Regions from separate parts of the Turicibacter faecis genome, predicted to be linked through region 1. Evidence: a T-box and tRNA genes for the amino acid it is inferred to sense, from the RefSeq annotation. Region 1 holds a T-box; the other holds one or more tRNA genes.

The links. A T-box is a leader RNA that pairs with one kind of tRNA and senses whether it is charged. The one in region 1 lies ahead of trpS (tryptophan--tRNA ligase), so its partner is inferred to be a tRNA-Trp.
Region 2: it has a tRNA-Trp gene. The T-box ahead of trpS (tryptophan--tRNA ligase) is inferred to sense a tRNA for this amino acid. The anticodon was not compared.

The regions. Positions count from the first base shown of each region.
Region 1 is NZ_AP028127.1:1,088,331-1,103,515, forward strand. Features, by position in the region: gene AACH31_RS05250 (DEAD/DEAH box helicase) at 1-1,013, shown strand, start outside; T-box leader at 1,053-1,267, shown strand; gene trpS (tryptophan--tRNA ligase) at 1,345-2,343, shown strand; gene AACH31_RS05260 (adenylate kinase) at 2,440-2,970, shown strand; gene AACH31_RS05265 (DJ-1/PfpI family protein) at 3,110-3,688, shown strand; gene AACH31_RS05270 (DUF4352 domain-containing protein) at 3,919-5,376, shown strand; gene AACH31_RS05275 (SAM-dependent methyltransferase) at 5,509-6,282, shown strand; gene AACH31_RS05280 (DUF2220 domain-containing protein) at 6,839-7,819, shown strand; gene AACH31_RS05285 (hypothetical protein) at 7,832-9,433, shown strand; gene AACH31_RS05290 (DUF6063 family protein) at 9,434-10,156, shown strand; gene AACH31_RS05295 (hypothetical protein) at 10,143-14,555, shown strand; gene AACH31_RS05300 (ABC transporter ATP-binding protein) at 14,837-15,185, shown strand, end outside.
Region 2 is NZ_AP028127.1:1,637,834-1,653,018, forward strand. Features, by position in the region: gene AACH31_RS07815 (sodium-dependent transporter) at 1-1,298, shown strand, start outside; gene AACH31_RS07820 (hypothetical protein) at 1,519-1,704, opposite strand; gene AACH31_RS07825 (patatin-like phospholipase family protein) at 2,204-3,241, opposite strand; gene AACH31_RS07830 (cation diffusion facilitator family transporter) at 3,491-4,390, opposite strand; tRNA gene AACH31_RS07835 (tRNA-Leu) at 4,625-4,708, opposite strand; gene AACH31_RS07840 (AAA domain-containing protein) at 4,813-9,213, opposite strand; gene AACH31_RS07845 (hypothetical protein) at 9,328-9,615, opposite strand; gene AACH31_RS07850 (CoA-disulfide reductase) at 9,729-11,063, opposite strand; tRNA gene AACH31_RS07855 (tRNA-Gly) at 11,156-11,229, opposite strand; tRNA gene AACH31_RS07860 (tRNA-His) at 11,234-11,309, opposite strand; tRNA gene AACH31_RS07865 (tRNA-Trp) at 11,312-11,385, opposite strand; tRNA gene AACH31_RS07870 (tRNA-Thr) at 11,398-11,473, opposite strand; tRNA gene AACH31_RS07875 (tRNA-Asn) at 11,480-11,556, opposite strand; rRNA gene rrf (5S ribosomal RNA) at 11,566-11,674, opposite strand; tRNA gene AACH31_RS07885 (tRNA-Leu) at 11,682-11,770, opposite strand; tRNA gene AACH31_RS07890 (tRNA-Lys) at 11,806-11,881, opposite strand; tRNA gene AACH31_RS07895 (tRNA-Gln) at 11,887-11,961, opposite strand; tRNA gene AACH31_RS07900 (tRNA-Phe) at 11,970-12,045, opposite strand; tRNA gene AACH31_RS07905 (tRNA-Asp) at 12,057-12,132, opposite strand; tRNA gene AACH31_RS07910 (tRNA-Met) at 12,136-12,211, opposite strand; tRNA gene AACH31_RS07915 (tRNA-Ser) at 12,231-12,323, opposite strand; tRNA gene AACH31_RS07920 (tRNA-Met) at 12,342-12,418, opposite strand; tRNA gene AACH31_RS07925 (tRNA-Asn) at 12,471-12,547, opposite strand; rRNA gene rrf (5S ribosomal RNA) at 12,558-12,666, opposite strand; tRNA gene AACH31_RS07935 (tRNA-Leu) at 12,673-12,760, opposite strand; tRNA gene AACH31_RS07940 (tRNA-Lys) at 12,796-12,871, opposite strand; tRNA gene AACH31_RS07945 (tRNA-Gln) at 12,877-12,951, opposite strand; tRNA gene AACH31_RS07950 (tRNA-Phe) at 12,960-13,035, opposite strand; tRNA gene AACH31_RS07955 (tRNA-Asp) at 13,047-13,122, opposite strand; tRNA gene AACH31_RS07960 (tRNA-Met) at 13,126-13,201, opposite strand; tRNA gene AACH31_RS07965 (tRNA-Ser) at 13,221-13,313, opposite strand; tRNA gene AACH31_RS07970 (tRNA-Met) at 13,332-13,408, opposite strand; tRNA gene AACH31_RS07975 (tRNA-Asn) at 13,461-13,537, opposite strand; rRNA gene rrf (5S ribosomal RNA) at 13,548-13,656, opposite strand; tRNA gene AACH31_RS07985 (tRNA-Leu) at 13,663-13,751, opposite strand; tRNA gene AACH31_RS07990 (tRNA-Lys) at 13,787-13,862, opposite strand; tRNA gene AACH31_RS07995 (tRNA-Gln) at 13,868-13,942, opposite strand; tRNA gene AACH31_RS08000 (tRNA-Tyr) at 13,951-14,035, opposite strand; tRNA gene AACH31_RS08005 (tRNA-Thr) at 14,052-14,127, opposite strand; tRNA gene AACH31_RS08010 (tRNA-Val) at 14,134-14,209, opposite strand; tRNA gene AACH31_RS08015 (tRNA-Glu) at 14,224-14,300, opposite strand; gene AACH31_RS08020 (transposase family protein) at 14,767-15,138, shown strand; gene AACH31_RS08025 (ISL3 family transposase) at 15,160-15,185, shown strand, end outside.

The sequences.
Region 1 (15,185 bases):
AGAACCATAGCACGCTAAGCTCAAAAGCAGTAAAAAAAATTAAGGCTGAGATACGTTTTGCCTTAACAGGGACACCTATTGAGAATTCATTATCTGACTTATGGTCTATTTTTGATTTTATTTTACCGGGGTATTTTGGGACATATACGCAATTTAAGAAAAAATATGAGGCTCCGGTGATGAAAAATCAAAATTTAAATTTATTGAGTCGCATTCATCAACAGGTTGCCCCCTTTATTTTACGACGTCTGAAAAAGGACGTGCTGAAAGAATTACCAGAAAAAATTGAAACGAGTCTCTATTGCGAGATGGATAAGACGCAAAAAGACTTATATTATGCGATGGTTTACGAAATGAAAGAAGAAATGAACAGTGAAATTAAAACGCAAGGTATCGAGCGAAGTCGCATTAAAATTTTAGCCTTACTCATGAGATTGCGACAAATTTGCTGTGATCCCGCCCTTTACTTAGAAAATTATAAAGGGGAAAGTGCGAAGTTGCAGTTATGCTTACAATTAGTTGAAGAATGTATCGCGACGGGGCATAAGGTTTTAATTTTTTCACAGTTTACGTCGATGCTTGATATTCTGTCAAAGGCCCTTCAACAAAAAGAAATCGAACACTTAATGTTAACGGGTGCCACAAAAACAAGTGAGCGGTTAGCATTAACTGAACAATTTAACACCGACCACACGCCCGTCTTTCTTATTTCTTTAAAAGCGGGAGGAACTGGATTAAATTTAACAGGTGCGGATGTGGTGATTCATTACGATCCATGGTGGAATATGAGTGCGCAAAATCAGGCCACTGACCGTGCCCACCGATTAGGTCAAGAGAAAAAGGTTCAAGTGTTTAAATTATTTGTAAAAGATACGATTGAAGAGAAGATTGAGCAATTACAAAAACGAAAACGTGATTTGACAGAAGCAATCGTTCAGGAAGGTGAAACCTTTATTAATCAATTAAGTAACGAAGAATTGGTTCAACTTTTTGAGGATGATTATTCATTTTAATTGACAAACGATATAATATTGCATAAAATGAAACTAAATATGAATGCGTTGATTGAGAAAGAGTAATTTAAGACCTATTTTAAAGAGAGTCGATGGTTGGTGTGAATCGATAAATAACTTGAATGAATGGGCTCAGGAGCGGAACTTGAATAAAAAAAGTAGGGAACCCGGATAACAACCGTTAACAGTTTGAAGTGAAATAACGACAATCGTTATTTAAATGAGGTGGTACCGCGGTTTTAATCGTCCTCTATCGTGAGATAGAGGGCTTTTTTTATGGCCAGGAAAATGAATGAAAACATGAAATTTATATTGAAAAGGAGTCGATAGCATGTCAAGAATTTTATCAGCTATTCAACCGTCAGGAACATTGACAATTGGAAATTACTTAGGGGCATTAAAAAATTTCGTTGAGTTACAGGATGAGCATGATTGTTTATTTTTCATCGTTGATCAACATGCGATTACAGTCCCACAAGATCGCCTAGAGCTACGCAAACGGATTAAAGAGTTAACAGCCCTTTATTTAGCGTGTGGACTTGACCCAAATAAAGCAACCATCTTTATTCAATCAGAAGTCCCAGGACACACACAATTGGCTTGGATGTTAACATGTAATACCTCAATGGGTGAACTTGAACGCATGACGCAATATAAAGATAAGGTTCAAAAGCAAACGGCTAAAGGACAAGGAATTAGTGCTGGATTATTTATGTATCCTGTTTTAATGGCAGCTGATATTTTATTATATGATGTTGACTTTGTCCCTGTTGGGGATGACCAAAAACAACACGTGGAATTAACGCGTGATTTAGCAGAACGCTTTAATAACCGTTTCGGTGAAACGTTTAAAGTCCCTGAGGTGTGGATCCCTAAAAGAGGGGCACGCGTCATGTCTTTACAAGAGCCAACGAAAAAAATGAGTAAGTCAGATGATAACCCACGTAACTTTGTTTTAATGACGGATGAACCAAATGTGATTCGTAAAAAAATAAAGTCGGCCGTGACTGATTCAGATGGCGTTATTGCTTATGACCGTCAAAATAAACCGGGAATTTCAAATTTATTAGATATCTATTCAGCCTTCACTTCTGAATCGATTGAATCACTCGTCGCACGTTATGAAGGATGCGGATATGGTCAATTTAAGTCAGATTTAGCTGAGATTGTTGTTGCAGAGCTTGAACCGATCCAACAACGCATGAAAGAGTTGCTAAAATCGAATGTGATTGATGAGGTGCTTGATGCGGGGGCAAAAAGAGCTAATCAATTAGCTTTTAAAAAAGTTAAAAAAGTAGAACATAAAATGGGATTAGGACGTAAAAAATAAGAAGGGAAAGCAGCACTTGAACTAAAGTGCTCTTTTTTTATTATTTGACTTAACTCGGCACTGTTTAACGAGAAATAAGAGAGGATGTGCATGTGGGTGATGAAAAAGGTATTAATTATTGGAAGTCCTGGTGCTGGAAAAAGTACATTTGCCAGACGATTACGTACAATCACGGACTTACCGCTTTATTATTTAGATCAAATCTGGCATTGTTCAGATGGGACACACATTTTGGAACAGGCATTTGATCAACAATTAGAACGCTTATTACAAAAGGATCAATGGATTATTGATGGAAATTATAGTCGGACCCTCGAACGGCGCTTAGCAGCTTGTGATACGGTGTTTTTACTTGATTACCCAGTAGAGGTTTGTCTACTGGGGGCAGCTTCAAGAATTGGCCATCAACGGGAGGATTTACCCTGGATTGAACGGGAGTTTGATGCCGATTTTAAACAACACATTTTAGACTTTCCTCAAAAAAGATTACCTTATCTGTATGAGCAATTAGCAGCTGTCAAATTAGAAAAGACAATTATCGTCTTTAAATCGCGGGACGAGGCACAACTTTATTTGAAAAGGTTAGCGAATAAGGGGCGATGCGTGGGAGATAAAAGGGGGGAATAGGATTCTTTTTGTTGTCGAAACAACTGATTAAACGACGTAATATTGCTATTATTTAGGGTTACTGTGGAAGGTATTGACAATAGTAGCTGGCCTAAATTACAATGAGGATAATAGTTACGAAGTTAGATGGGGGCATAATATGGGGAAGATTTTGGTTTTTTTATTTGATGGGATGACGGATTATGAAATTTCATTTATTTGTCATGTTTTGCGCACAGACGCGGGGAAAGATATTATCACGGTTGCCTACGAAGATCGTGTGATTAAATCACAGGCAGGATTTAATTTAGACCCTGACTGTACCTTGTCAGAAGTCGTTGATTTAGATGTTGAAGGATTAATTTTATGCGGGGGGCGCGAGGTAGATATTAAACCTTCATTAATGAGGCTGATTAAACGTTGTGATAAGGAAAGAAAATTATTAGCTGCTATTGGTACAGCGGGAACCATTATGCTAGCAAAATCAGGGGTTTTAGATGAAGCAACGTATACGACGCCATTAACGGCATGGACGACAAAATATCAGTATGTCTATGGGATTCAGGATCCATTTCCTCGAGATAATTATATTGATAAACGATTGGTCCGTGACCGTCATATCATTACCGCACAAAGTATCGCTTTTTTAGATTTCACCTTAGAAATTTGTGCATGGTTTAAGTTATTTCAAAATCATCAGGAAAAGCACGCGTTTGCTCGCTTAGTTAAGGGGGCTTAAAAGATTAACTCTTTATCAAAGAGTTAATCTTTTTTTATAGGGAAAGATTCGACTCTTCAATTTTCTTTTTTTTGAGTATTCTTTTAAAAATATGACAAAGATGAACAAAGTTATACAGCTCAAATAAAACAATCCATTACTTTTTTTAGCGAAAAAAGAGGGATATAAACTAGTTAGGCTCAAGATAGGATATAATGAATGGTAAGAATAAGATGAAATGGGGAGTTTATATGCCAGACATAAAATCGATCTTATTGCTGTGTTCCTTTTTATGCTTTATTACGGGGATTTTTAGTCCAGAAGTGATTATTAGATGGGGGATTCCTTCGGTTAAAACTCGAAAACGCGTGTTATGGACGTTTGGGATGATGACATTACTGCTTGTTGGGATTAGACAGCTTACGGAGTTTGCATCTGTTGAGGATAGCGCGACGAATCATCAAGGGCAAGGGGTCAATGTAGAGACCTTTGTTTTTTCTAGTCCAGAGGAGGAGCAGCAAAAAATTTATAAATTAACGTCATCGGTTCAAAATAATCAGTTAGAGATTAAAATTGTGAATCAGCAGATGGCATCGGATCGTGCGGTAGAGAAGGCTCCTGAGGGCTATGAGTTCGTTCAATTAGACGTAAACATTACAAATAAAATGGATGAACCGTCTACGATAAATCTTGCAGATCTTCAATTACAGACTGAAACATTAGAGTTTCTTCTACCGATGAAAGATCATTTACCTACACAAAAACTGGAGTTATTACCGCAGGAAAGTAAGACTGTTTCACTCGTCTATTTGCAACCGACCAAACAGGAGCAATTAATGTTCTCTTATTTGCCAACGTCATCTGAGGAGGAGACATCTGAAGAAGAGGAAGTCAGTGTGAGTCAAATTGGCGATATAGTGAAAGCAAAGCAGGCGATGATTCAAGTGCACGAGGTTAAACGAGAGGCCTCAAAAAAAGAGGGATATGAGACACTTTTAATTTCCTTAAGTCTTAAGAATTCAACGGATATGACGGTTAATTATTATCCTTTTCACTTTTCACTTGCTGCCGACGGGTTAACCCAGCGGGTGAAACCAACCATTGATATGAGTGAGGTAAAAACACTTGGAATAAGTGAGCTCGTGGGTGGAGGAATGGTTAGTGGGACATTAATTTTTGAAATTCCACAGGGGATTCAACAATTACGTCTTCATTATGATGAACCTTCTTTGTTTTCAACACAATCCATTGAAATTGATTTAACCTCAACGAATGAGGAGGCAACACCGCTACAGCCAGAAGTTAAATTAAATGAGCAGTGGCAAGCGAGCGACGCTCTTAATGACCATCACTTAGAGGTTACAAAGGTGGAATTCGTTAAGGAGACAAAATATACAAAAGCTAAAGATCATCAGCAATTTGTTATTGTCGGGGTTGAGTTGAGTAATCAATCGACTGAAAAGCAGGACTATACTGCCTTTGATTTTAAATTAATAAATGAGCAAGGACGCCTTATTTTACCTAACTTATTGTTAATTGATAATCAGTCAGAGTTAACAAGTGGTTCGCTCGAACCTTCAGAAAGTGTTCAAGGCTACCTATTATTTGAAGATACAGATCTTTATACAACTTATCACCTCTTATATTCACCGTCACATTGGAAATCAGGTGAAGGTCTAATAAAGGAACTTCATCCATCTGGGGAGTAATGCCTCAATGGGGGAGAAGCAAATAAAATTTTATGAGGGAAAATGGTGACCTCATTCATTATTTTTGGACACACCTTATCGTTAAACGGGATGGCATTTGTAGATGAAATAGAAAGGGATTGGGGATAAGAGATGAAACAGCAGTTATTTAATGAATTAGTATTGGAAGAACAACGCCCCTTCTCAAAGTGGGATTATAGTTATTTAAAAGAGACGCAGCGGATGGTTCAGTTTCCTTTAATATGGAAATTCCCCCAGGTGATTAAGCCTTATTTACGGGATGGAGAATGCCTCGTACAGATGAATAGATTAGATGAAACTGATTGGGCTAGTTTCACTTCTTTGTCAAAGAGGACAGTTGCTCTAGAAACGAAGGAAGACCATTTATTAAAGACGAGACAACCTTTAAATAATTTAGGGATTAAGGTAGTCTTTGGTGATGAAGGAGCATTGTTACCTTTTGAGAACGAAACCTTTGATGTGATGATTAATCGCAATCAAAGGTTTCAGGTGGATGAGGTCTCTCGGGTCTTGCGCGAAAATGGGTACTTTATTACCCAGCAAATTGGTGGATTAAGTAATGGTGAATTAAATGTTTGGTTAAACGTGGAACCGACGAGTTATTCCAATTGGCGCCTTCAAGTCGCAGTAGAACAATTGAAAGAGTCTGGATTCACGATTATTGAGGTGAAAGAGGATATCTCTAAAACTCGTTTTTATGATATAGGGGCAATTGTTTATTACCTGAAGACGATGACCGAGCAAATTCCTGATTTTTCCGTTGAAAAATACTTTGATCGTTTAGTCACAATGAAAAAGGTGATGGACGAAGAGGGACATTTAGATGTTACAAGGCATCGATTCTTAATTGTTGCAAAGAAAGAAACGAACGAAAATATGGAATAGGAGATCATAGGAAGGAGCTGTCGTAAAATGACTTATCTTCAAAAGTCATAGAGCGAGAGGCTCTTTTTTTGTGCTCGTTTATAAAGGTGAAGACTATTGACTGAAAATATTCTTCTCATTTTGTTAGAAGCATGCATATCAATCGGAGTTTGTATTTTTGATAGTAGGTAAGCAATTGACTCTGTTGATTACTGGAAGAGTGAAGCTGAGACTCTACTTGTTTCTCTTTGACTAGTTCTTAAATTAATTGTCTAACTTCTTAATCTGTGTGTAATTTTGATAAAATAAATTAAAAGAAGTGAAGGGGAATTTGGTGTAAACAATCATGGCGGTGTTTAAAAGAAGAGCAATAATCTATAATAGATTTAGGTTTATCAATTTTAAGAGGATAAGGTAAGGAAAAGTTAATTTAATAGCACGGGAAAACGCATTTAGAAATGAAATGTTTGATTAATCGATTGAGGGGAATGAATAAATTTTTAGAGAAACGGATTTTTTTACTTAATTTTTAAGGTATAATTTTTATTAAAAGTAGCCAGTGCTAGGAGGACTAACCATGCAATTTTTAAAAGACTATCCCCGTAAAAAAATTACGTTACAGGAAATTGAACAGCATTATCTATTAAAGGATTATCGAGAGTTATATGATTTTATTTTAAGTCTCATTGAACAAGAGGTCATTTCCCCAATTAAAAGTAGCGGAAGGAATGGGAAAAAACCATCATTGTATAAAAGTTATCGCCTTAAGATTTCTCTTGAAAATGAAAAAACTTTACAGGACGAGGTGACGTATGTGTTTCACCCCCTATTAAATCAGGAGTATTATTTAAATCATCTTAAGCAATACCAATTAGATCGAGAATCTATCTTGAAAATAAATGATTTTTTTAAAAATAAACGAGAGTTGTTACAAAAATCTACGTCGATAAACGAACGCAGTTTTCAAATTTTTACCCAAGAGAAGTTTTTAGCAACTGAAGGAAAGCGCCTATTAAAAAATTTAGGTCTTTCTCTAGAAGATTTAAATTTATATGAAACGGCGGAACCGTTAGCTTATTTTAGCTTATCTAAGAAGACACCACAAACCATTTTAATTATTGAAAATAAAGATACCTTTTATAGTTTACGGAAGCATTTGATGTCTGGAAAGACAACCATCTTTGGTGAGGAGGTTCAGACGCTCATTTATGGGGGTGGAAAAAAGGTCTGGAAAGGCTTTTGTCATTTTGAGGAAAGTGTTGAGCCATTTTTGCTTCATGAATTAAATCGATTTTATTATTTTGGAGATTTAGATTATGAGGGAATTTTAATTTTTGAACAGTTATGTGCCGAGTTTTATTGTGAACCCTTAGTGTCAGCTTATGAGGCCATGGTTAAAAGGGGGGCTAGTCTCTCTTTACCAAAAACAAAAGAAGGGCAAAATCGGAATGAGAAAGGTGTGTTTTTTAGTTATTTTGAAGAGACATCGCAGATGAGGGCCATTTTAGAGGCTGGTTTGTATATTCCACAAGAAATCGTAACAATGAGTGATTTTTAGGAGGTCTGGTAAATGCAATATGATTTTTTACGACAGTTTCAAACACGGATGAAAAAAGTTGGAGCCTATGCTGTCCTTTTTAAGAATAGTTTAGCAAAAACAACATGGAAAACGTACGGATTTGAGGAGTCGTTTGAACAAGTTAATTTACTATTTTCCGTGTTGCTCTACATTATGGAGAGTTCTTTAAAAGAAGAGCCTTGCACAATGGATGATATTGCTAATTTTATTGATCAGTTAAACCTCTCTGTTTATCAAAAGGCGTTATCGTATGAAGAAGCTAAGGAATTGGCTAATTTTATTGTGGATGTCGTATTTTGCAACGAGGGGCGCCCGATGTATTTTGAAAGTTATAATTATGAGAAAAAGGGGTATGAACCGATTCATATTAGTTTTATTGCAAATGAGATCGTTTACCTTGAGGAAGGTGTTCGGCGAACATCGTATTCTTTAACGGATGCAGGCTATGAGTTAATGTTATCAACGCTTGAGGTGGATCGTCATTTACAGTTAACGATTCAGGAGATGGTTTTCAAGTTACATTTAGAAAAAGCGACGTATGATAAAGCTGTCGATGATGTGAAAAGGATTTTTGATTTATTACGCATGCAGTGTCAAAGGATTGAAGGGGATATGCGAAAAATTAGACAAAATGCCTTGCTTTACTCTGCCAAAGATTACCAAGAACGGATTGAACAAGATTTAACGATGATTCAAGAAACAAAAACGAAATTTTTAGGTTACCGGGAAAATATTAAACATCGAGTGGAAGAACTTGAAGAAAAAGATATTGCCATACAAAAATTGATGGATGACGAGCGTGAAAACTTACAACACTTAAAAACAATTGAACAGTACTTAAACCGAGCGCTTGATGAACATCAACGAATTTTAAATTCTCATTTTGATTTAAAGATTCTGTATGGAAAGGAATTAGAAGGGCTGATTCAAATGAGTGGGATTCGGCGCTTTAATTTTCGGACAGAGCTTTATGACGTTTTATTAAAAAAACCCGATGTTTTAGAATCGATGGACGATTTTTTAAGACCACTCTGGATGCGCCCCCTTCATAAAACATACGATTTAACGAAAAGTTTTGCCCCTCAGCGCCCCCTTTATAAAAGGAAAAAGGAAGAAGAGTTTTTTGAAACATTTGAAGAGGAGTCATTCGAGGAATTTATGGATGAGCAAAAAAGGCAACGACTGATTCGTTATAAAGAGAGTCTATGTCTAATTTTAAGTTTTGTGATTAAATCAGGAAGCCTTGAGTTGAATGAGTTAAAAGAACAGTTAACACCACAAGATATCCAGGTGTTAATTCCGACGGTTGAAATCTTTAAAGAAATTGTGATTGAATTATTGCAAGCAAAAGAAATCGATATCGAACAATTAAAAAGAGAACAACTTGAGCGGACATTTGAACAAACGTTGGAATTTCAACTCAATCGGTGTTTACTTGATGTGTTAGAAGAATCTTTTATTAATCAGCAGATTCAAAAAATAGAAGTGATGCGAACAAAAGAGAATGAAGTCGTTAGATTTGAAGAGGTCGTAGACGAAAACGGGTGGAAAAAGAGCATTCAATGTTCTAATATTCGATTCGAGGTGAGCTAGATGGATTATACGCGTGAAGAGATACGGCTAAGCCAACAGATTTTTTATTATTTACTAAAACATCGAGAGTTAAATGAACAGAAGGAGAAGGAACTTTATTATGCTTATACGGCAAATGAGGCGGTCATTGAACTGGTTAAAGGTCAAGGTGAAATTGCCAGTTGTCTCATCCAACGTTATGGGAGTAGTATTTATTTAATTCCCGAGGAAGAAAATGAATTTTTAGGTTTTTCTAAGGTAGAATTGAAAAAGCTGTTATGTAAATCTCAGGCAACGGATAAAGATTATTATTTATCACAATTTATTATTTTAACGTTATTAGTTGAATTTTATGACGGACAAGGACAAAGTGCGAAAAGCCGCGATTTCATTCGTGCCGGTGAGTTGCAAAATATTATTTCTGAACGTTTGAAAGAAGGGGCTAGTTATTACGATGAACAGGAGCAACAACAATTAGGAATTGCTTATCAAAATATGCTAGAAGCTTTTGAGTCACTTCGAAGTAGTGATCGAATGAATCGGCAAAAAACCACAAAAGAAGGGTTTTTGTCTGGAATTTTAAAGTTTTTACAAGATCAGCAACTCATTGATTATATTGAAGAAGATGAAATGATTTGGACAACGAAAAAATTAGATCAATTAATGGATTATTATCTTTTAAGTCAAAATAATTTTAAGCGGGTTCAACAGATTTTAAAGGAGGTTTCAGATGAGCCGCATTAATCGAATTCGGATTGTTAATTTAAATTATAATCATCAGGCCTTTCGGATTGATGATGAGTGCTTTGATTTGGCGACTGAAAATACGTTATTTTCTTTACGAAATGGGGGAGGAAAGTCCGTTTTTATTCAAATGATAACCGCCCTTTTTGTTCGTAAAGGATATCGTCATGCGGGAGATCGGAAGTTTGAAAGTTATTTTACGACGAATCAACCGACGTTTATTATGGTCGAGTGGTGCCTTGATCAGGGGGCAGGTTATGTTTTAACTGGAATGATGGTACGGAAAAATCAAGAGATAAAAGATGAGGAGAATAGTCCTGAACTTGAAATGATCAACTTTATTTACGAGTATGAGAGTGAAAATGAATACGATATTAAACACATTCCCATTCTTATTCAAGAAGGAAATAAGAAGTCTTTAAAAGGGTTTCATGTGTGCCGCCAATTATTCGAGTCGTGTAAACAAAATAAACAATTAAACTTTTATTACTATGACATGTACCAACCGGCGAGAAGCCGGGAGTATTTTTCTAAGCTACGGGAGTATCAAATTTATTCAAAGGAATGGGAGACCATTATTAAGAAGGTTAACTTAAAGGAGTCTGGACTTTCAGAGTTGTTTAAAGATGCGAAGGATGAGAAAGGGCTTATTGAAACGTGGTTTTTAAAAGCAGTTAAAGATAAATTGAATCAGCATCAAAATCGGGTGAAGGCTTTTGAAGAGTTAATGACAAAGTATGTGAATCAGTATAAAAAGAATGAAGAGAATTTTAAACGCCAAGAAGGAATTTTACTGTTTCGTCAAGAGATGGAGACGGTACTGACACTTGAGGAGCAACTGTTAAGTCATGAATCGACGATGCTTAAGTATCAAGAGGAGTTAGCAAAGCTATATGAGATTTTAGAACTATTAAGGAAAGAAACGCTTCAATTCAAAGAGGAGGCAGAAAGTCAGTTAACCGAGTTTAAATTACAAACACATCAACTTCTATATGAACAAAGGTCATTAATCATTCATGGGTTGATGGATGAGTTAGTGGAATTAGGAAAGGAACAAAAGCGACAAATTCAACAATTAGAGCAGTTAAAAGCGCAAGAAGGAAAAATACAAAAGCAGGCGTATATTTATGAGGCTGCTCGAAGCTATCAGACGTATGTTCGAGCTTCAGAGGACGTTCAGCGCGCAGAGTCGGCGTTAGAGGTGGCGAAAAAAAGTGAACAAGAGTTGCTTCCACGCCTACAGGATTTGGGTTATAGTTTAAGTGTCGTGTATGAGGAGGAACTGGAGCGAAAAACTAAAGAAGTTGAAAAAATTGGCTGGGATTTAAAAGATAAAGAACAGGAACGATTACGTGCGCAGCGAGAGATCCAATTAAAACAAGAGGAGCGGCAAACCCTTTCGCAAACAATCGGCCGATTAGAGGCGATGCTTTCTCAATTTGAACAAGAAGAAAAGCGATTATCGACTCGCTACTTAGAACCGTTTGAAAGAAATCTAGAGGGATTTTATTTAAACGGCTGGCTCGAGACAAAGGTTGAACAGATTACAAAGGAATTAGACGAGGCGAAAAAGCAAAACAAAAAACTGTTAGAGGAAGAGCTTAAACTTAAGGAACAACACCATCAGGTTAGTCGAGATTTAGAGGATTTAAAAGAATCGTTAGGATTGGTGAAAGCTAGTGTCCAAACGAGCCACGAAAAAATGCAGAGGTTAGAGGAAGAACTTAGAATTCGCCATAACATAGGACGCTATATTGAATGGCCTGAAGATAACGTATTTGATAAAGATGGAATGATTGAGGCCTTCCGCCAAAAGCGTCAAGTGATTGAAGAAGGATTACGTTCTTATGAACGTGAAATAGATCGTTTAAAGCAAGAAAAACGACAATTACAAGCAGGGGATGTGGAAGAATTACCAGAAGAATTATCACAGCGATTAAAAGACGTTGGGATTCAACCGATTCGAGGAATCGAGTGGTTAAAACGAAACGGAAATACGATGGAAGTCAATCAAGCGTTGATTAGAAAAAACCCTTTTTTACCGTATAGTCTCATTTTAAATGAATCACAGATGAAACAATTAAAGGAATTATCCCTTGAAGTGAGCACTTCATTTCCTATTCCGCTTTTATTACGTGAATCATTAGAATCAACACCGGTCTTTGTTCACGCATCAGGTTACTGTCAGTTAGATACTTTTCCATTTTATGTCTGGTTTAATGAAGAATTATTAGACGAGCAACGCCTAGCACAATTACTGCTTGTAAAAGATCATTCCATTGAAGAACTCATGCAAAAGTGTGACAGAAGTCGCGAGACCCTGAATCATTATGACAACCAATTAGCAACTTTAAGTTACCAACAGTTATCGAAAGACAGTTATCAAAAGGCGAAACGGCAAGTGAAAGAGGCCGTGGAGTCTCAAGAAAGATTACATCAACAAATTATTGAGTTACAACAGGAAAAAGAGCGACTAAATGCAACATCTGAATCGCTTCAAAAAAATCTAAGGAGGCTAAAGGATAAAGTTTCTAAGTTAGAGATGAAAGAGAAAGACTTTAGTTTGTTTTTAAAAAGCTATGCGGACTATTTAAAAAATCATCGATTGTATTTAGAGGCGAAGGAGAATCAAGAACGATTAGTTGAAGAATTAGAAGCTTTGGCGGACCTTCAACAAGATCTTCATCAATCGATTGACCGGTTAAAATCGAGCGAGCAAAAATTACATTATGATTTAGAGAAAACAAACGAGTCTTTTACACGATTTGTTATCTATGAAGAAGGAACCCTCATTCAAAAGGATGTAGAAGATTTATTATCCGAATACGATGCGATTGAAAAACAAATGGAGGGCGCATTTAAGCAAACTCAGGATGAGTTATCTCGGGCGAATGCGCGCTTTAAAGCTGCTGAAAGTGAGTTAGATACATTAACTAAACGCTATGAGTTATTAGATGCAGACTATCGTTTTGTAACCTATGATTGTTTGTTAGAAGAAGAAAATTTACATGAATTAAGCCGATTAAAGCAACAGTATGAAGAGCAAAAGCAAGTTATTCATGCGTTGGATATCCTTAAAGGAAAAATTGAAACAAAAAAAGAGGGAGAGTACAGTCGATTAAAACGTGAATTAGGTGAGACAGAGATTTTGGATAAATCACAAGTCATCGTGCGTGATTTTGAGCGGTTATTAGTTGTCAATAATAAACAAGTAGCGTCGATGGAACAAAAGGTCAAGGATCTTGAGAAGAAAGTGGAAATTTACGAACGTGAAAAATCTAGTTTATCTGACTATCAGCAACCGTTGAGTCAAGCGTTAGTAATGGACACCTCTTACCGACTATATGAAGAAAGGGATTGGGAATTAAAGCGAAAATTGCTCATCCGTGATTACCGGACAGAAAAAGAAAGTCGTGGAAAGGTTGAACGTCAGGTTAGTGATGAGTTTCATCGATTAAATCGTCTGAGTTTAGTTGAAGATGAATTTTTCTTAAAGATTCTTTCGCATTTTGATAAATATAAATATAATCCTCGCGTGTTTATGGAACAGTATGAACTGAAAAATGAGGTGCTTGAAAATCTAATGGGTCAATTAGCGGTTAATATTCAGATGATTGAGCAAGAGAAGGAGACAGTCATTCAATTATTACTTGATTATGTCGAAGAAGTTAACCAACAATTAAAGCTCATCGATCGAAATTCAAGTATTCCTATTCGCGGTAAGCGTGTTAAAATGTTAGAAATTGAAATTCCAAAATGGGAAGAAAATGAGCGTCTTTATTATCGACGGATGAACGAGTTCGTTCATTCGGTGACGGAACATTGTCTAACATTAATGGAAGAAAACACGCCGGTTGAGGAGTTTATTGGAACGCATTTGAAAACGACCCTCTTATACGATACAATCGTTGGAACGGCTAATATTAGAATTCGCTTATTTAAAATTGAAGAGCAGCGGGAATATCCGATTACTTGGGAACAAGTGGCTAAAAATTCCGGAGGGGAAGGCTTCCTATCCGCGTTTGTGATTTTAACAAGTTTACTGTCTTTTATGAGAAAGGATGAAACCGATATTTTTTCAAGTTGTGAAGAGGGAAAAGTCTTACTAATGGATAATCCTTTTGCGCAAACGAATGCTGCCCATTTGCTTAAGCCCCTTATCGAATTGGCAAAAAAAAATAATACCCAATTGATTTGCTTATCCGGACTTGGTGGAGATTCCATTTATAGTCGTTTTGAAAATATTTATTCATTAAGTTTAGTTCCATCGAGCTTTAAAAAAGGTTGTTCCTACATGAAAAGTAAACATATTAAAGGGGAAATCGGCCAACACTTGCTCATTCCTTCGCGGGTTTACATCGAAGAACATCTTGAGGATACAGAGGATTTATTATTTTAAGCGTTTAAAAGCATATGCTGTGGTCTAGATTTAACGTTGAATGATTTGGGCATATGTGGCAGCTAGTGAAGTAGGGTTTGATAGATGAGCTTTTCTATTTAATTTAAAAAATATTTAAATGAGAAGAGGAATTTTACGAAAAACTCATTCATCTAGAGGGTAGTTATTGATGTGGAGACGATAAAAAAGGTGACAGTGTTGTCACCTTTTTTTCATGTGTATAAATGGTTAAGGGAGTGGAATGCTAGTAAAATAGGGCTAGACGTAAGGAGAAATAACTAATGACTATCGTTTTAAGTGTTAATCAGTTACAGAAGGTTTATGAGGGAAAAGTTCCCTATCAAGCGTTAAAGGATATAAATTTTAAATTGAAAAAGGGCGAGTTTGTCGCCATTATGGGACCGAGTGGAAGTGGAAAATCGACATTATTGCAAGTTATTTCAACGATTGATTCGCCTACAGGGGGAAGCGTATTAATAGATGGGAAAAATCCACATCAGATGGTGAAAGAGGAGTTAGCTTCATTTCGAAGACGTGAGCTCGGCTTTATTTTTCAGGATTTTAACTTAATTCATACGTTAACGGTGGAGGAAAACATCATGTTACCGTTATCACTTGAAGGCGTTCCTG
Region 2 (15,185 bases), 550 kb from region 1:
CCGCCGCTGCAGGATCCGCAGTTGGTCTAGGTAACATTTGGAAGTTCCCTTATATTGTTGGAGAAAATGGGGGATCTGCTTTTATTCTCATTTATTTAATTTCTATTCTCGGAGTAGGGCTTCCTGTACTATTAGCAGAATTTATTATTGGACGACGCGGTGGAGCAAACGCCGTGCGATCATTTAAAAAATTAGCACCAAATACGAAATGGCCTGTTATTGGATGGTTGGGTATCATTGCCGCTTTTATGATTCTTGGATTTTACACCGTTATTGCAGGATATACGATTCACTACTTTTTATTAAGCTTAACAAACGCTTTTTCGGGCATGTCTTCTGAGCAAATTACCCAAACTTTTCATCATTTTTCATCGGGACATACGCCTATTATTTATACGATTATATTCACTCTCTTAGCAGTTGTCGTTCTATTCGGTGGAATTAAGGATGGTATTGAAAAATATACTAAAATTTTAATGCCAGGACTAGTTGGAATCATTATCTTACTTGTGGTGAGAGCTATTACACTTCCTGGTGCAGCTGAAGGGTTAAAATTTTTATTTAAACCTGACTTTAGTGAAGTGTCGATAAATTCTATTTTAGACGCACTCGGTCATTCATTCTTCTCTTTAAGCGTCGGGATGGGAACGATGTTAACTTATGGATCTTACATTAGTAAGAAGGAAAACTTATCAACGGTGACTTGCTCCATAGCCGTGGCCGATACGATGATTGCTCTACTCGCAGGGGTAGCTATTTTTCCGGCTGTCTTCGCATTTGGAATTGATCCAACGTCCGGACCAGGTCTTGTATTCATTACATTACCAAATGTCTTCTTACAAATGCCAGGTGGAAATATCTTTGGGGCCCTCTTCTTCTTACTCTTATTTATCGCCGCTTTAACCTCTGTTATTTCGATCTTTGAGGTTATTATTACGTATGTGACCGAAGAGCTAAATGTTAATCGCCAGAAGGCCTTAAAATTAACCAGTATTGCCGTCATCATTATCGCAATCTTCTGCTCTTTATCACAGACACCAAATACAACCCTTTCTTTTAATGGGAATACATTATTTGATTGGATGGATTTATTATCGGCTAATGTGATTCTGCCGATTGGAGGGTTGCTTATCATTAGTTTCCTCGGATTTATCATGAAAAAAGATGAAGTAGCCGATGAATTACAGCAAGGGGCCTGCTCCATTAAAACAACGATGATTTATTTAACAATCACTAAATTTATTGCACCGCTTGCGATTGCTATTGTCTTCTTAACAGGAATCCAAGCCCTCTTTTAATAAAAAGCGAATTTATACGGTATGAAGTCTCTATTCAACGGGACTCATACCGTATTTTTTTGAATGCGTTTGGTATTATAAGAGGTTATGGGCGATGCTTGAACTTAGGCTTAGGTAAAACACAGGCTAAGGGATAGTTACGCCTAATACGACGACTGCATTTATGATTAACAATCCATCCGTATTTGTTAAGTAATGCCTGTTTAATTCTTCTTACACCCTAGATCCCATTCGAATCATTAAACACGTCTAAAATTAAACGATAAAACTCCTCGTCACGATCAACACGGGGTGTAGCATATCTTTTTAAGCAAGTATAATAGCCTGATGACGAAACAAAGGTTAAGCTAAATAAGACGGCTAAGGGAAAGTTCTTTGGCATGCTCATGAATAAATTCAAATTCATCTTGTGTCCTTAGCCCCCCTTTTTTTCTCTTGATTGACTTTTTTAATAATAAATGGTGTTCACGTAAATATTCCACTTCTTTTTCAAAGATCCTCAGTTTTGTTTTAGGACGCCCTGTGGCCTTTTTGCCTCGTTAGTCAATGAAAGCCAGTTCACCTTGATCCTAATAAACTTTCGCCCAAACATAAATACGCTTTGGATCTTGGATTTTCAATTGTTCACAAATAAAGTTTAACGGCATGAAGTTTTAATTCCTTGGAATAAGTAAAGTGGCGATTAATCTTGTTGGCTTGCATAAGAAAAAGTACCTCCGTAGTAGACCCAAAAGCGATTCTATCATCATTGATAGTGTCGCTTTTATTTTTTTGTCTACGATGAAGGTACTAGACCCTATCTCTTCTTCATTCCTTTTAAAAGTGCCCCTTTTTTGAGGTGTTTGACTACCTATAAAAAGAAGAAGGTGGTGTAAAACTAGCCCCCAATTCTTCTTTACCATTGATTATTTTGAGACTTTTAAGTCGTGATTCAGACAAAGTTGACGAACAAAACTTTTCAATTGTTCATCATACTCTTCAACCATCCGCTCTCCTACTGCCTCTAGCGCCAAGATATTTTTTATACTTACATCATCCATGGCATGGCTCACTCCAAAACTTCCTAAATTCGGTTCAATTCGAACATATTGACTTCGAATATGATGGCGTTGATAAAGTTGTACCAATTGATGATCGACCGTTTGTGACCCTACTGAGCCATAAATATGAATTAGCGGAACAATCCAGCCGACTTTTCCCCATCTTTTAGAATGCTGATACTGATAAGTTTGATCCCTTGCCCCTGTTCCAAGAGATAGAATCATAATATCATCTGTATCGGAATATCCTTCAAATTTACACGCCTCAATATACGCACATAATGTTGGGTTATTCGCAACCAATCCCCCATCTATAAACGTGTGTGAATGATGATGGACAGGGTTTAAGACATTTTTTACCGGAAAATAAGTTGGAGCAGCTGTTGAGGCCCGAATGACATCTTTAACAAGTAAATCACGGCTCTTATCTTTAATAGCCGTTACTTGATTGAAAAATACCGCCTTCCCGCTTTCAATATCATAACTCGGGATTAAACACGGTTTTAATAGCTCCGATAGCCTTAAATCACCTATATATTCGGTAAGGATGTCCTCTAACCGATTCTCTTTATATAACGGATTTAGCAGCCCAAAGTAGTCAAAAAACTTTGTTTTCCAAGAACGTTGAAATAATTTGGCCCCTTCATTTAAATATAAATCTAACGCTTGCTGGGCTGTATATTTGGCCATCTTCCTCTCACCATCACTTGGGCATAAATAGAGCCCTGTTAAAATACTCCCTGTACTTGTTCCCGCGATTAAATCGAAATAATCACTAATTCTTGCTTGAGGATTTCGACTGTACTCCTGCAACAACTTCTCCAATCTTACTAAAATTTTTGCAGGAATGATTCCGCGGATTCCTCCCCCATCAATCGATAAAATACAGATTTTCTTTTTCACGTAAACTCCCCCTTTTCACATCAGATTTAGCCTACTATTAACTATATGCATTAAAACAAAAAAATACAGTTTTCTCCGTCTATATATACAAAATTGCCATTTGCATCTTATTCAGATACCTAAAAACCACGTTTTTCCCGCTTAAATCATAAAAATCAAACCCATAGAAGCCACACCACTATGCGTGTCGTTCCTATGGGTTTGATAAGACTCCCCTCCTAAATAGACGAGATGAATGATCGGGTTCATTTATAAAATATCTGGCAATAACTCAATATAAAAATCGTTGAACTCTTCCGCCAATGAAACCTCCAACAAATCTTGGACTTTTGAATAGAGTGTAACAGATATAAATTCATCCATCGGTAAAATATAAATTGAAATCCACACTTTTCTTCCCGTACGAACTACATCATAGGTTGCTTCTTCTAATCCATAATACGTTAAAATAGGTTCACATTTTTCCTTGATAATCCTCATTGTTTCCTCTTCCGGGGCCATTAAGAAAATATCTCTCATAGCTGTTACAACGGCACGGATAGGTAGGGGTAATACAAAAAATGATAAAAAAATGGCAATCACCTGATCTAAATAGGGAAGCATGCGCTCAAGCCATGGATGATGAATTAACGCTGGCAAGAAAAAAGCAAGGGCCATTCCAAAACTAGCCACCGCATCAATCGTCCACTCCATAATTTCTGTTCTTAAAATTGGCGAATTCGCCAAACGATTCATCCTTCTTAAAATTAACATCACGGCTCCTCCAAGAACCGTCGCAAATAACTCAAAGTAGGCAATCGGTAAAAATTGAACATCTCGTCCGCCGTGAAACATAATCTGAACATTATTTACGATTAATGCAACGGTTACCGAAACAAGAACAAATCCCTTAATCGCAATAAATAATGACTCAACTTGAGAATAACCATACGGCTGTTTTTCACTCACTGGTTTATAAAGAAGCGGAACTAATTTTAATGAAAATAAAATCATAACAAGCTCCGACGTATCATAAACCGAATCCATTAAAACAGCCTGAGACTTTGATAAAATAGCGACTAAGAGCTCAACTAGTACAAATAAAATACCCGCTCCTAAAGAAATCTTTAATGCAACCTGTTCTTTTTTCTCTTCTAGGCGTCTATTCATTTCTTTCACAACTTTCCTTTTCTACAATCTATATTGAATTATACTCGCCTCATCAAGAAAATTTGATTTTTTCTTTTTTCTATTTTAAAACAAAAATAGACAATACGACCTCTAAGTTATCCTCGATTTCTATGGTTATGATTGAACCGCTTAGAGATCTTCAATTTAAAGCTATTTCCGTGAATATGAAAACGCAAAAAAGGCGTCCCTGAGGACACCTTTCATGATATAAATTGGTGCGGGTAACAGGAGTCGAACCTGCACACCGAAGGTACTAGAGCCTAAATCTAGCGCGTCTGCCAATTCCGCCATACCCGCCATTCACTTACATTTTTATTATACCAAATTTGAGGTAAAAATCAACCCTGAAACTGCTATTTTTTCTTTAAATTTTCTTTTAAATAACTTAGGGGAAATAGCCCCTAAGTTATTAACCCCCGATCTAGTTTTTCAATTTGATCTAAAATAGGTTGTAACGCCTTTTCCTGATTGCGATAAAAAACACTTCCGCGAAGGTGTATAAATGTCCATCCGGCTCTTTCAAGAACACGTTGACGTTCCATCTCCTGTTCAATCTTTTCAACGCCATAGAACGTATCGCCATCACACTCGATCGCTAATCTGTAACGTCCACTCTCAATCACAAGGTCCATCTGATATTTTCCAATAGATACTTTAGATTTAACAGCATAACCGTAAGACTCTAACGCCTTTTTCACATCACACTCTAACATCGTCTCGCACTCGCGACTCACTAATTCATACATAGGTTTCGGATGCTGACAATACGCTAATAATTCATATCTTAAATCCTCAGATGACAACTGGCTCAATGTTACCGAATGATACAGTCGCATTTGAGAACGGGCTCGACTTGCCGCAACATTGAATCGTTGCGTATACATTTTCTTATTTAATGCGTTATATCTCATATTGGGTGCGATAACAAGCGATAAAAACATCACGTCACGCTCATCCCCCTGAAATGAATAAGCATCACCACAAATAATTTGACGTTCAACCATTACCTTCTCGCCAATTGCGTCTAACAGTAACCGCTGAATTAACTTAGCCTGTTCCCCTCCTAATAACGAAATAACCCCGATACTCTTACCTTCATAATTCTTATTTTCAACACAAGACTTAATATCTTCAACAATACGGATGGCCTCGTTAAGATTCGTCTTTCGCTCATCACGCGCACCATTCTCAACGTAAATAGACATGACAGGTTGCCCGATCCGCTCTGATAACTCAGGTAACTTTAATGGAATCATCTCATTAAAATAGGCGAGCTTATTTGAAAAACCTATGATTTCAGGAACACAACGAAAATGTTCCTTTAACATCAACTTCCCTTTACTTGAAAAAACTCGACATGCAATATCATAAAGTGATGTTTTCAAATCATATGTATTGCCATTTTCAATATTATATAAATAACGATCCATTAAACTTTTAACTGAGGCATCCGAAATTCCAGGCATCACGGGACTAATCTGTTGATCGTCTCCGACAATAACCACACGCTTCCCACGCATTAATAGCGGTAAGCTCAACACATTACATTGGCTACTTTCATCAATAATTACGACATCAAATAACTCCGGATTCACCTTGAAGTTTTCAATGGCCTCCTTAGCGGGCATGATCCAAACCGGAATTGCACTTTGACACTTTTCCATTTCAAGCCTTGCCTCTCTCCTAAACTTTTGAGCTTGGCGCCCCGTTCCCTTTCCAATACGATTCATGACTTGCATCCATGTTTGCAGAGCACGATCTTCCTCTAGGGTAACCCGATTTAAAAGATTATTCCACGTCATCTTAAAAATTAATTGCTTTATAAGGGATGTTTCCTCTTTTTCAAGCATCCTAAGTTTTGTTTCTAACTCACCGCTTTTCCAATCCTCTAGTGAGTCTAAAAAGGTAACCAATTTAGCATAATCAATCATTTCTTGAAGGGTTCCAGGTAGCGGTTCTTTCACCCCTATTTTCATCGTAATTTCCGTTGCAAAAAGAGGCATTGTCCCTTTTAATACATTCAACAACTCATAAAAGTGTTGGTATTGTTCTTTCATCTGATTCAAAAATTGAATCGTTGCAATTTTCTCCGAAAATAAGGCCAAATCTTTATTAACAAGTGCATCATAAATTTCCTGACCAATCGAGTGAATCTGTTCACCGATTAAAAGTGGCTTATATTTATTTAATAATACTTGATACACATCCTGCCATCCCTTTTGTCTCATTTTATTTTTGGTCAGTTCAATAGAGTAGGAAAGCGCCTTTAAATCAGATAAATTATCATAACCAATATCCTTATAGCCCGAAATAATAGGGCTTAAAAAAGCATTTAATTGCTTAATTTCCGCTAGACATTCCATAATAATCCCAAACTGTTTCATTTTTTGATTATGCGCGAAAAGGACCTGGGTTTCATTCCCCTCGATATAATCACCGCCATTTGGGGCCATATTTTTATTCCATATTTTCGAGAATTTGAGTAATAACTCACTTTTTTGTCGCCAAGCCTCTATCCGGTTTAATTCATCTAAGGTTGAAATTTTATGTCCATTAATGCGCGTATTCTCATAAAAAGCACGAACATCTGAATTAAATGTTAAATAAAGGCCGCCAATTCCTTTACCTGACTGAAGTCTTTCCTTCAATGACGTCATCATTTGATCATATTTAGGATGATCATAATAATTACACTCAATAATATCACTAACTAAAAGCACCTCAATCTCATTTAACCGATTCATAATATCCTTTAATCGATTAAAAACGGTCTCCCAAATAAGTGAACGTTCCTCATTGAGTAAACATTCTTCTAAAATCCTTTGTTCTAGCGGATCCCTTAATTTATCAATCTTTTGACACAGTGGTTCGAGTTGCTGACTCAATGCTTCAATAAATGTTCGATTTTCTTCAAGTTCGTACAGCTTCGGCATGAGTTTTAGCTCTTCAATCCGTGTCAAATATCCCCTTTCCTCGTTTAATAGTTTACGATACTCCTCTAGACTCATTAAACGATTGAGGGCGGGTAACTTGAGATGGGCCACGTCTTGATGATGCTTAGGCAATGATCCCTTTAATTCCCATAAAGTGATAAACTGGTCCTCACTTAAAGGGACGGGCGCCTCCATGTCAACCTTATCCTTAATCCAGCCTAAACGTTCGTAGTGAGCCGCAACCATTTGGGCAAATTCATACGGTTGACAGAGCTTATCCTTCCACATCTGACCTTTAGCATCTAACTCTTTAAAACGAACCAGATTACCTTTAGTCAAACTCATTTGACGACGAACCATGTCTAATTGGCGACTTAAAACTTGAATCTCTTTTTCCAATAATTTGGTATCATAGGTAGCTAATCCATCAGAAATTGTTCGTATAGATTGTTCAATTTGGGCTAATGATTGCCGATCTCCCCCTAAAAAAGACACGCATAAAGGTTGAATTTCCTCCGGTAACTTTTCAAGAAGAACACGAAGCGCCTTATCCTTTTCACTCGTTACTAACACACGTTTTCCATGCGCTAACAAATGAGAAATTAAATTAACAATCGTATGGCTTTTCCCCGTACCCGGTGGTCCCTGTACAGTCAAGGCAATATTATTAGCGAGCCTTCTTGCCACATCCTTTTGCTCCTCATTCGCAGGTAAGGGAAATAATAATTGCTCACACGTTTTCTTCCACTCCCGCGCCTCAGAATCAGTCTGCTTCAATCCATCTACATCGATAATCGCTTGAAGCGGCTTTGGAATCATCCCGCCCTCACTGATATACTCAATCGTTGACTGTAAATCTTCCTTGAGCAACACCTCTGACCGCTTTCTTACAACTATCATGCTCTGTTGCCTAATCATCGGAAACTTACTTACCAATGGCGCTTCATCAGCTGACAAATAAGCACCACTTGGATGCATATAATGAACCAATTGCCTCAAAATTCCCTCCGTTGTCTCCGAATCAAAGGGAGAAATAAACTGATCCAAAATACTTTCCTTTAATTGCATAATCTCCTGTTGGTTAGAAAACTCAACCCCTGCTAAAACTTCTAAATCCAGTTGATAACCGCGGGTACCTGGCAATAATTTAGCGACACCATTTTCAGCATCAAAATCAAGTTCTAGCCTCATTACAAGCATCGGGTGATGAATCGGTTGCTTTAACTGATAAGTTAACATCCCAATTCCCATCATTATTTCAAAGGAATGCTCCTCTGATTTCATCATTTGTCTTAATTGAAAAAAGTAATCATAAAGCTTTTGTACCTGACGTTTTTTCTTCTGAACAAGTGACCATTGACTCCATTTACTAATCCAAGCCTCATAATCAATTAGCAACTGTCTCATCGTCGACTCCGCTCCCTCAAGGCGTAAAAAAAGCTCATTTTTTTCAATTGTCGGCGCAAAAAAATCTAGCAATAAACGTTCCCAATCTGTTAAATTTACAAAGTTTAAATCAATTTTTTTTGCCTTTTCTTCTAATTGATTAAGTTGCTGCATCATAATTATATTAAGTTCATTAACCTCACAAACAGAACTTCCATCTTTAGTGTAATCAAATTTTAATAACGATAATACCTGTCCTATTTTATCGTCAAAAGAAGGATAATCATTTTTAAAAACTTGTTGGTGCACCTCTAGATAGGCCCGAGAATCAACACCAGCTCCTCCTAGAAAGCATCCTTCACCAACAGGCAACTCTTCTAACATCCATGTTTTTTCATACATTTTAATCTCACGAATCGGTTGATTCGTTAAATGACGGAGTGCTAATAAATACTCAAATAACTGCTTTACCTTCTTGTTCAAACCCTTCACTCCCTTAATTCACACTTTTTTTCATTATATCACATAAACTAACAATCTCCGTCCTATTATAGGATTACATATTCCGACAAAATAAACAAAAGATGTCTATAAACACTAGACATCCCCTAAAATAATTGGAATTTCTACCAATTCCGTATTTGATTTTTCCTCCCCTGTTAAAGAAAGACGACTGCCTCCGATTAGAACCACAATTAAGAAAAAGAAGATTAAAATTAAAAACATCAAAAAATGTAATCGGCGATGCATCGGATGGTCTATAGGTGGAGTTTCCTTTGATAAATAACCCGTTGTAACTCCCGCCTCTTTTAATACTTCTTTACTGAATTCCTGATCATGATGACATTCATCACAGTTAATAGGAGCACTATCATTTTCATTCATAATAATCCCTCCTTTACTAGTTATTATATTGACTTTTTTTCTATTTGACACAAAAAAAGAACTTATGTCTTAAACAGTTTTCATGTTTGACATAAGTTCTTTCATTCAAAACTTTACTTTGCAACACTTCCTGCTATATTTAAAACATCCCAAGTTCTTGAAAATGGTGGTGCATAGCATAAATCTAACATTGCCAATTGGTCTGTCGTTAAACGTGCAAAAATAGCCGTTGCCAAAACATTAACACGTTGAACAGCATCTTTGCGTCCAACAACCTGTCCCCCTAAAATAACTTTCGTATGAGCATCATAAATTAACTTAACAGATATTTTAGATTGTCCAGGATAGTATGAGGTTTGGTTCATATCAGTAATAAAGACAGAGCGATAATCAATTCCTAAATCTTGCACTTCTTTTTCAGATAATCCTGTGCGTCCCGCCTCTAAACTTAAGACCTTCAAACAAGCAGAGGCCAAAGATCCGTTAAACTTCTTATGAGCCCCAGCTAAATTTTCACCAATAATACGTCCCATCTTATTAGCACCAGTTGCTAAAGGAATATATGCAGGATCCTTCTTTAAACGATGAGAAATAGTTGCACAATCTCCTGCGGCATAAATGCCCTGTACTGAAGTACGCCCTTCCTCATCAATAATAATTGCCCCATTTGCCGTCATCTCAAGGCCACTATCCTTTAAAAAGGTTGTATTAGGACGAACACCCGTTGTTAAAACAACTAAATCAATATCAAATATTCCATCAGTTGACACAACTTTTTGCACCTGAGTGTCGCCGATTAACTCAGTAACCGTATTATTCAAGTGTAAGTGAACGCCTTGCTGTCTTAATTCTTCCTCTAAAATATCTGTAACTTCCTTATCAAATGTATCAACAAGTACGCGGTCATTTAATTGAAATACGTGTATCTCTTTCCCGTATTGCTTAGCTGCCTCAACAACCTCTAAACCAATAAATCCTGCCCCAACAATCGCAATACGTTTTAAAGCCTCATTAGCCATCATATTTTTTAAAGCTAGACCATCTTCCATACTTTTTAAGGTGAAAACATTCCCTACATGAACATTTTTTATCGGAGGAATAATAGCGCTCGCACCTGTTGCAATCATCAATTGATCATAATGATCTGTAAAGATCTCTTCAGTTAATAAATTTTTAACCGATACCGTTTGATTCATCGTATTAATAGACAAAACCTCATGTTCTGTATTAACCGAAATACCTGAAGCATTAAACTGTTCTGCTGTTCGAGCAATCATCTTATTTGAATCCTCAAAAAAGTTTCCAACAAAATAAGGTAATCCGCAAGCCCCAAACGAAACATGCTTAGATTTTTCATACACAACAACGTCGGCTTCCTTATTCGCACGTTTTAACTTTGCAGCCGCGCTCATCCCAGCAGCAACACCACCGATTATAATCACTTTCATAATAAACCTCCCTGAATCAATATCACTGGCAGTTCAACTATTATATATGATTTTTAATAAAAAAAACACCCCGAAGGATGTTAAAATCATATTGGAGCGGGTGAAGAGAATCGAACTCTCACAGTCAGCTTGGAAGGCTGAAGTTCTACCATTAAACTACACCCGCATACTGGGGCGACTGATGGGAATCGAACCCACGAATGTCGGAGCCACAATCCGATGCGTTAACCACTTCGCCACAATCGCCATGGCAGGGGTGACAGGAATCGAACCCACACTAACGGTTTTGGAGACCGCTGTTCTACCGTTAAACTACACCCCTATTATTTAAATATGGTGCCGGAAGCAGGACTTGAACCCGCAACCTACTGATTACAAGTCAGTTGCTCTACCAATTGAGCTATTCCGGCTTTTTATGGCGCCCCAACTAGGACTCGAACCTAGGACCCCTTGATTAACAGTCAAGTGCTCTAACCAACTGAGCTATTGAGGCTTTTTTGTTGCCCAGCAACGTCCTACTCTCGCACTTTCGTACTACCATCGGCGCTAAGAAGCTTAACTTCTGTGTTCGGTATGGGAACAGGTGTGACCTTCTTGCTATCATTACTGGACCTTTTTTGGTGCCTAGGGCCGGAATCGAACCGGCACGGGTGTCACCACCCGCAGGATTTTAAGTCCTGTGCGTCTACCAGTTCCGCCACCCAGGCATTTCATCATTTCAGGCACGCGCCTTTTTTCAAAATGGTGTCCTGCAGAGGACTCGAACCTCTGACCCTCTGATTAAAAGTCAGATGCTCTACCAACTGAGCTAGCAGGACATCATTGGCTGGGCTAGCTGGATTCGAACCAGCGCATGACGGAGTCAAAGTCCGTTGCCTTACCGCTTGGCTATAGCCCATTCTTAAATGGTGGCTTGGGACGGAATCGAACCGCCGACACAAGGATTTTCAGTCCTTTGCTCTACCGACTGAGCTACCAAGCCTTTTATTTAAATGGCGGTCCAGACGGGAATCGAACCCGCGATCTCCTGCGTGACAGGCAGGCATGTTAACCGCTACACCACTGGACCTTTTGGTTGCGGGGACAGGACTTGAACCTGCGACCTTCGGGTTATGAGCCCGACGAGCTACCAACTGCTCCACCCCGCGATGTTTATTTATTTTAATATGGCGGAGGAAGAGGGATTCGAACCCCCGCGACGCTTTCACGCCCTGTCGGTTTTCAAGACCGATCCCTTCAGCCGGACTTGGGTATTCCTCCATTTTTCCATATTTATTTTGGTAGCGGAGGAGGGACTCGAACCCCCAACCTCACGGGTATGAACCGTACGCTCTAGCCAGTTGAGCTACTCCGCCTTCATTTTATATTAATTTTTCAAATATAATCTTTCTAAAAGATAATATTTTATGGCGCCCCAACTAGGACTCGAACCTAGGACCCCTTGATTAACAGTCAAGTGCTCTAACCAACTGAGCTATTGAGGCTTTTTTTATTGCCCAGCAACGTCCTACTCTCGCACTTTCGTACTACAATCGGCGCTAAGAAGCTTAACTTCTGTGTTCGGTATGGGAACAGGTGTGACCTTCTTGCTATCATTACTGGACCTTTTTGGTGCCTAGGCCGGAATCGAACCGGCACGGGTGTCACCACCCGCAGGATTTTAAGTCCTGTGCGTCTACCAGTTCCGCCACCCAGGCATTTCATTATTTCAGGCACGCGCCTTTTTTTAAAATGGTGTCCTGCAGAGGACTCGAACCTCTGACCCTCTGATTAAAAGTCAGATGCTCTACCAACTGAGCTAGCAGGACATCATTGGCTGGGCTAGCTGGATTCGAACCAGCGCATGACGGAGTCAAAGTCCGTTGCCTTACCGCTTGGCTATAGCCCATTCTTAAATGGTGGCTTGGGACGGAATCGAACCGCCGACACAAGGATTTTCAGTCCTTTGCTCTACCGACTGAGCTACCAAGCCTTTTATTTAAATGGCGGTCCAGACGGGAATCGAACCCGCGATCTCCTGCGTGACAGGCAGGCATGTTAACCGCTACACCACTGGACCTTTTGGTTGCGGGGACAGGACTTGAACCTGCGACCTTCGGGTTATGAGCCCGACGAGCTACCAACTGCTCCACCCCGCGATGTTTATTTATTTTAATATGGCGGAGGAAGAGGGATTCGAACCCCCGCGACGCTTTCACGCCCTGTCGGTTTTCAAGACCGATCCCTTCAGCCGGACTTGGGTATTCCTCCATTTTTCCATATTTATTTTGGTAGCGGAGGAGGGACTCGAACCCCCAACCTCACGGGTATGAACCGTACGCTCTAGCCAGTTGAGCTACTCCGCCTTCATTTTATATTAATTTTTCAAATATAATCTTTCTAAAAGATAATATTTTATGGCGCCCCAACTAGGACTCGAACCTAGGACCCCTTGATTAACAGTCAAGTGCTCTAACCAACTGAGCTATTGAGGCTTTTTTTATTGCCCAGCAACGTCCTACTCTCGCACTTTCGTACTACAATCGGCGCTAAGAAGCTTAACTTCTGTGTTCGGTATGGGAACAGGTGTGACCTTCTTGCTATCATTACTGGACCTTTTTGGTGCCTAGGGCCGGAATCGAACCGGCACGGGTGTCACCACCCGCAGGATTTTAAGTCCTGTGCGTCTACCAGTTCCGCCACCCAGGCATTTCATTATTTCAGGCACGCGCCTTTTTTTAAAATGGTGTCCTGCAGAGGACTCGAACCTCTGACCCTCTGATTAAAAGTCAGATGCTCTACCAACTGAGCTAGCAGGACATCATTGGCTGGGCTAGCTGGATTCGAACCAGCGCATGACGGAGTCAAAGTCCGTTGCCTTACCGCTTGGCTATAGCCCATTCTTAAGTGGTGGTGGGGGACGGATTCGAACCGCCGAACTCTCAGAGAGCGGATTTACAGTCCGCCGCGTTTAGCCACTTCGCTACCCCACCGTATTCTTTTGTTATATGGTGCCGGAAGCAGGACTTGAACCCGCAACCTACTGATTACAAGTCAGTTGCTCTACCAATTGAGCTATTCCGGCTCTTTATGGTGGAGGATGACGGGCTCGAACCGCCGACCCTCTGCTTGTAAGGCAGATGCTCTCCCAGCTGAGCTAATCCTCCACTTTTATTTTTAATGGTGACCCGTACGGGATTCGAACCCGTGTATGCATGCGTGAAAGGCATGTGTGTTAAACCGCTTCACCAACGGGCCTTTTCGACTTTTTTATTTTATCACGATTCAAACCCTATGTCAAAAAGTTTTTTTGTTTTTTTTATTTTTTCAGTCTCTTTTACTCTATCCAACCTTCCTTTCCTATTAAAGCCTCAATTGACGATCCCCCTTTAAAATCAGATGTTTTAACGAGGGAAAACCCATCCATCCAAACAAGAGAGCTCCCAACCCTCACTGCCACACACCTTTTAATGGCGAGCCTTGCTATTGGGCTTTTTAACTTAACACTAGCAATCGGCTATGTTCTTATTCGACTCCTTCAAAAATCACGCCTGTCTTTTAAAAAATAAAGGAAAACCTTCCGCCTCCATATAAAAAAGGTTCTATAATATTTAGTGTTGCTGATTAAGCAGCACTTTTTTCATAGGATAAAAAAAAAGAGACTTCAAGTCTCAATCCTGTTACAATGTTATCGACTAAAACAATATTGAAAGGATAAGATTTAATGTCTCACTCATATTTTACTAGAAAACTTTTAAATATTAAAGATAAAAATATTACATTTTCAGAAGATTATCTTGAGGAAGTGAAGTTGAACGGAATTACTAGCTTTATCTTTAAAGGTATTCTTACGTATCAACCGACTCATTGTCAAAAATGCGGAACCCTATTTGATTCAAAATTTAAGAAGCATGGATTTAAAACCTCTCGAATTGTCATTCCAAAAGTCTCTCTTCACGATACCTACTTAGACCTAAAAAAACAGCGTTATTATTGTGGGCATTGCCAGTCTACTTTTACACTAAGTACTTCAATTGTTGAAAAGAACTGTTACATTTCTTATCATACGAAACACGCCATTGCTTTAGAGGCCTAAAATAAAATTTCTGAATGTGATATCGCACGTCGCCATCAGGTCTCTCA